Regions from separate parts of the Priestia sp. 10L35 genome, predicted to be linked through region 2. Evidence: a T-box and tRNA genes for the amino acid it is inferred to sense, from the RefSeq annotation. Region 2 holds a T-box; the other holds one or more tRNA genes.
What was found. The T-box of region 2 lies ahead of pheS (phenylalanine--tRNA ligase subunit alpha). A T-box ahead of a tRNA ligase gene usually reads a tRNA of that ligase, here a tRNA-Phe.
Positions count from the first base shown of each region.

Region 1: it has a tRNA-Phe gene. The T-box ahead of pheS (phenylalanine--tRNA ligase subunit alpha) is inferred to sense a tRNA for this amino acid. The anticodon was not compared.

Region 1 covers NZ_JBFTKA010000006.1:30,182-33,431, forward strand. Annotated here, with positions in the region: gene AC1DEF_RS20475 (adenylosuccinate synthase) at 1-1,222, shown strand, start outside; tRNA gene AC1DEF_RS20480 (tRNA-Lys) at 1,391-1,463, shown strand; tRNA gene AC1DEF_RS20485 (tRNA-Glu) at 1,479-1,550, shown strand; tRNA gene AC1DEF_RS20490 (tRNA-Asp) at 1,587-1,662, shown strand; tRNA gene AC1DEF_RS20495 (tRNA-Phe) at 1,667-1,739, shown strand; gene yycF (response regulator YycF) at 2,002-2,709, shown strand; gene walK (cell wall metabolism sensor histidine kinase WalK) at 2,716-3,250, shown strand, end outside.
Region 2 covers NZ_JBFTKA010000001.1:157,080-160,329, forward strand. Annotated here, with positions in the region: gene sspI (small acid-soluble spore protein SspI) at 5-211, opposite strand; gene AC1DEF_RS00795 (TrmH family RNA methyltransferase) at 352-1,116, shown strand; T-box leader at 1,165-1,400, shown strand; gene pheS (phenylalanine--tRNA ligase subunit alpha) at 1,455-2,489, shown strand; gene pheT (phenylalanine--tRNA ligase subunit beta) at 2,503-3,250, shown strand, end outside.

The DNA.
Region 1 (3,250 bases), on a different contig from region 2:
CCTATCAGAAAATGCAGAAGTGATTGCACGTTACCAAGGTGGGAACAATGCAGGTCACACAATTAAGTTTAATGGTGAAACTTATAAGTTACATTTAATTCCTTCAGGTATTTTTTATAATGACAAAACGTGTGTAATTGGAAACGGTATGGTTGTCGATCCAAAAGCGCTTGTTCAAGAATTAAAATACTTACATGATCGCGGTGTAACAACAGAAAACTTACGTATTAGTAACCGAGCTCATGTGATTCTTCCATATCATTTAAAATTAGATGAAGTTGAAGAAGAACGTAAAGGTGAAAATAAGATTGGTACAACGAAAAAAGGTATTGGACCAGCTTATATGGATAAAGCAGCACGTGTTGGTATTCGAATTGCCGATTTACTAGACCGTGAAGTATTTGAAGCAAAATTAACACAAAACTTAGCTGAAAAGAACCGCCTTCTTGAAAAAATGTATGAAGTAGAAGGCTTTACATTAGAAGAAATTTTAGATGAGTACTATGAGTATGGTCAACAAGTTGCAAAATATGTTGTTGATACATCAGTAGTATTAAATGATGCGTTAGACGAAGGACGTCGTGTACTATTTGAAGGCGCACAAGGTGTTATGTTAGATATCGACCAAGGAACATATCCATTTGTTACATCTTCAAACCCAGTAGCGGGTGGAGTAACAATTGGTTCTGGTGTAGGTCCATCTAAAATCAAACACGTTGTAGGTGTATCAAAAGCATATACAACTCGTGTTGGTGACGGTCCTTTCCCAACTGAATTAACAAACGAAATCGGTGATCAAATCCGTGAAGTAGGACGTGAATATGGTACAACAACTGGTCGTCCTCGCCGTGTAGGTTGGTTCGACAGTGTAGTTGTACGTCATGCTCGTCGCGTTAGCGGAATCACAGATTTATCTTTAAACTCAATTGATGTATTAACGGGAATTGAGACATTAAAGATTTGCGTAGCTTACCGTTATAAAGGGGAAGTTATGGAAGAATTCCCTGCTAGCTTAAAAACACTTGCAGAATGCGAACCTGTATATGAAGAGCTTCCAGGTTGGACAGAAGATATTACGGGTGTGAAAACATTAGATGAGTTACCTGATAACGCTCGCCACTACTTAGAGCGCGTGTCTCAATTAACAGGTATTCCTTTATCTATTTTCTCTGTAGGTCCAGATCGTACACAAACAAATGTATTACGTGGTGTATATAGCTAAATAAAAAAGGTTAGCTCCTCGTGAGCTAACCTTTTTTATTTATAATTGGTGCTTTGTTAACAAGATTTTTTAAAAAAGCTCAATAATAAAAAGAAAGTTTTAAAAAAACTATTGCATTCATATGAAATATCATGTTATTATAATAAGCGTCGCTAAGAGATATAACATGAGCCATTAGCTCAGTTGGTAGAGCATCTGACTTTTAATCAGAGGGTCGAAGGTTCGAGTCCTTCATGGCTCACTTTTGTTACAACGTGGCCCGTTGGTCAAGCGGTTAAGACACCGCCCTTTCACGGCGGTAACACGGGTTCGAATCCCGTACGGGTCATTTTTAATATTTTTTAATACATAGCATATAGACTGAGGTCCCGTGGTGTAGCGGTTAACATGCCTGCCTGTCACGCAGGAGATCGCGGGTTCGATTCCCGTCGGGACCGCCATTTTGGCTCGGTAGCTCAGTTGGTAGAGCAAAGGACTGAAAATCCTTGTGTCGGCGGTTCGATTCCGTCCCGAGCCATCAAAAAGCATGACTTTATTTAAAGTCATGCTTTTTTCTTTTATTTACATTTAAAAGAAAACGTTATTTGCTTTGTATCTCTTTTGTGGTAATATATTACTTTTGTATTTAGAGATGGTTGAAAATCATATATCTTCATGTATAGTAGAGGATGAACTTGTGACGTTTCAAGGGTTATCAAGTATAATAAAACTACGGTATTCAAACAGTATGAATACTATCTTTTATATTTTGCTTCAACTAATAAAGGAGAACGATGATCATGGATAAACGTATTTTAGTCGTAGATGACGAAAAGCCGATTGCAGATATTTTAAAGTTTAATTTGCAAAAAGAAGGTTACGAAGTATTTTGTGCTTATGATGGCGTAGAAGCACTTGAAAAAGTGGAAGAAGTACAGCCTGAAATGATTTTATTAGATATTATGCTTCCTCAGAAAGATGGAATGGAAGTTTGCCGAGAAGTGCGCAAAAAATATGATATGCCAATTATCATGTTAACAGCAAAAGACTCTGAAATTGACAAAGTTTTAGGTCTAGAATTAGGTGCAGATGATTATGTAACTAAGCCGTTTAGTACGCGTGAATTATTAGCACGTGTAAAAGCTAATTTACGTAGACATCAGCAGGTAGCTGTTCCAACGGAAGAAAGCGAAACGAATGAAATTACGATTGGAGCACTTGTTATTCACCCAGATGCTTATATCGTGTCTAAGCGCGGAGAAACGATTGAACTGACTCACCGTGAGTTTGAGCTGCTGCATTATTTAGCGAAGCACATTGGACAAGTCATGACGCGTGAACACTTGCTTCAAACTGTATGGGGTTATGACTATTTTGGTGATGTGCGTACGGTAGATGTAACAGTTCGAAGATTACGTGAAAAAATTGAAGATAATCCAAGCCATCCAATGTGGATTGTAACAAGACGTGGAGTAGGCTATTATTTACGCAGCCCAGAGCAGGAGTAATTTTAGATGAAGAAAGTAAGGCTCCTGCAATCTATTCATTTAAAGTTTGTATTGATTTATGTGCTGCTCATTTTAATTGCGATGCAAATTATTGGGGTCTATTTTGCACGACAATTAGAAAAAGAATTAGTTAACAACTTTCGAACGTCTCTTCAAGAGCGGACAGACTTGCTGACGTATAATATTGGACAAGAAATGGTGAAAAATCGTGATGATGATTCACCCACTCTTGAGGAAGACTTAAAGACTATTTTACGAGATTTTGCTTCAAGACCCAATTTAGCTTCAAATGATATGAATGACATCTCTGAAGTAAGAGTCATTGACCAAAATAGAAGAATCATTGCTACATCGAACTCAAATCCTCAACAGATCATAGGTAAAAAGACTAATGATTTAGCGATTACAAATGCGTTGTTAGCAGGAACGAACTCTGATAATGTATTTGTTGATCAAAGCGGACAGCGAATCAGAGTTATGATACAGCCTATTCGTTTACAGGATAAAGTAGGTGCCAGTCAATCAAATTCAACTAATAAAA
Region 2 (3,250 bases):
CTATTTATTTTAAACCGTTTTCAAGCGTTGTCAGAATTTCTTCTTTTTCTGATTCTGGAGACTTTTCCCAAAGCACCTCAAATAAAACACCAAGTCCAGGGAGCATTTTTTCCTCGCCGCTTTGAATAGCGTCAGAAATTGTAGCTTCAAGCTCTTCTTTTGAGTTTCCTGAAACGTTTGCAATAACAGCATTTCGTAAATTAAGATCCATCATTTTCACCTCAGCTATCGTAAAGTTACCAATAGTTTTTGTTTTCTTTGCGATTTCTATGTACAATAAAGTGAAACTTATCTAATGATTATTGAGCAAAATGTAATCGAACTATTTATTTTTATATAGATAAAGGAGTTATGTTTGTGAAACAAATTGATTCAGTTAAAAATCCGCAGGTAAAAGCGTGGAAAAAGCTGCATAATAAAAAAGACCGTGATAAGCAGGGCCTTTTTATGGTAGAAGGCTTTCATTTAGTCGAAGAAGCTATCAAAAATCAGGATTGCGTAAAGGAACTAATTATACGCGAATCGATCGAAGTGCCAGCACAGTGGAACATAGACGGTATTGAAATAACCGTTGTCAACGAAGCAATAATCAAATTATTATCTGACACCGAAACACCTCAAGGAATTATCGCTGTGTGTTTTCAAACGAAGCATGCAGAAATCATTCATACAGCACAGAAAGTATTGCTTTTAGATGCGGTGCAAGATCCAGGTAACCTAGGTACGATTATTCGAACCGCTGATGCTGCCGGAGTGGACGCTATTATCGTTGGAGAGGGCAGCGTGGATGTGTACAACCCAAAAGTCGTTCGTTCAACGCAAGGAGCTATTTTTCATCTTCCAATTGTAAAAAGCGATTTACTCGAAATGATTTCACTGTTAAAAGAAAGAGGAATAGCAGTTTACGGCACGTCCCTACAAAATGGAAAGGTCTACTCATGCGTAAAACCTTCAAACGAATTTGCGCTGATTGTGGGAAATGAAGGAAACGGCGTAAGCGAGAAAGTGCTGGAACAAACGGATCAGAATCTGTACCTTCCCATCTATGGAAAGAGCGAGTCGCTAAATGTTGCCATCGCTTCTGGAATCTTACTTTATTATTTACGCGGAATGTAGTTGCATCGAGAACGTGTTTTCACTATAATAATACAATAGTTACATATGTAAAAAACGATGAAAGAGAGCAGTAGCTTATGTCCGTTTATGCAGGGAGAAAATGCCGCGACTGAAAGCATTTTTATAAATGTAATAAGTGAATTCACCTCTTGAGTTGACACTTAGACCATCTTACATAGATGTAAAGGTGTTCCGGAGATTCCGTTAACTTGAATGAAGTGAACTGTATACGTCTGTGTATATAGTTAACAAGGGTGGTAACGCGACTAATCCTCGTCCCTTTTTTGGGAGGAGGTTTTTTTATTTGTCATTTTTTACGTTAAAAGGAGGAATAAGTGATGAAAGAACGTTTACAAGAACTTCAACAAGAAGCAATTGCAAAAGTCGAAGCAGCAAGTGCTTTAAAAGAATTAAACGACGTACGCGTAGCTTATTTAGGAAAGAAAGGCCCTATCACAGAAGTGCTTCGCGGTATGGGAAAACTTTCAGCTGAAGAGCGTCCTGTAATGGGAGCACTTGCAAATGAAGTGCGTGAAGCTATTGCATCTAAAATTGAAGAAAAACAAACGGCGTTAGAAGCAGCTGAGGTAGAGCGTAAACTTGCTTCAGAAACAATCGACGTAACGCTGCCAGGACGCCCTGTTAAAGCAGGTACGCATCACCCGCTAACAAGCGTGGTTGAAGAAGTAGAAGATTTATTCTTAGGAATGGGCTATGAAGTAGCAGAAGGACCGGAAGTAGAGCAGGACTACTATAATTTCGAAGCGCTGAACTTGCCAAAAGGTCACCCAGCACGTGATATGCAAGATACGTTTTATATTACGGAAGAAACGCTTCTTCGCACGCATACATCAACTGTTCAAGCTCGTGTTATGAATAAGAATGAAGGCAAAGGACCTGTTAAAATTATTTGCCCGGGTAAAGTGTACCGCCGCGATGACGATGATGCTACACATTCTCATCAATTCATGCAAATTGAAGGTCTTGTAGTAGACGAAAACATTCGTATGAGCGATTTAAAAGGCACGCTTGAAGTATTTGTGAAAAAGATGTTCGGTGCAGACCGTGAAATTCGTCTTCGTCCAAGTTTCTTCCCGTTCACTGAGCCGTCTGTAGAAGTAGACGTATCGTGTGCAAAATGTGGAGGTAAAGGCTGTAATGTATGTAAACAAACAGGCTGGATTGAAATTTTAGGAGCTGGCATGGTTCATCCAAATGTCCTTGAAATGGCTGGATACGATTCAACTAAATATCGTGGTTTTGCTTTTGGAATCGGTGTAGAGCGTATTGCTATGTTAAAACACGGCGTGGATGATATTCGTCATTTCTATACAAATGATGTTCGTTTCTTAGATCAATTTAAACAAGTATAAAGGAGGGGCTACGATGTTTGTATCTTATCGTTGGTTACAAGAGTATGTTGACTTATCAGGCGTAACGGCAGAAGAGTTAGCAGATAAAATCACAAAAAGTGGAATTGAAGTTGAAGGTGTAGAAAACTTAAATAAAGGCATCAGCGGAGTGGTAATTGGTCACGTTGTAGAACGTGAACAGCATCCGAATGCTGATAAATTAAGCCGCTGTCAAGTAGATCTTGGCGGAGGAGAAATCGTTCAAATCGTGTGCGGAGCACCAAACGTGGCACAAGGTCAAAAAGTAGCGGTTGCAAAAGTGGGAGCTGTACTTCCAGGTAACTTTAAAATCAAGCGTGCTAAGCTTCGCGGTGAAGAATCGAACGGTATGATTTGTTCTCTTCAAGAGCTTGGCATTGAAAGCAAGCTTGTGGCAAAAAATTATCAAGAAGGCATCTTCGTGTTCCCAAGCGATGCTGAAGTAGGAGCGGATGCACTAGATGCATTAAACTTAAACGATGAAGTATTAGAACTAGGGCTAACACCAAACCGTTCAGACTGCTTAAGTATGTTAGGCGTAGCACATGAAGTGGCTGCTATTTTACGTCGTGAAGTGAAGTATCCGTCAGTAAACGTGCAAACGTCTGATGAGCAAGCAGCTGATTATATTTCCGTTAAAGTAGAGGCAAAAGAAGACAATCCGCTTTACGTAGCGCGCGTTGTGAAAAACGTAAAAATTGCTCCGTCACCATTATGGATGCAAACGCGTTTAATGGCAGCTG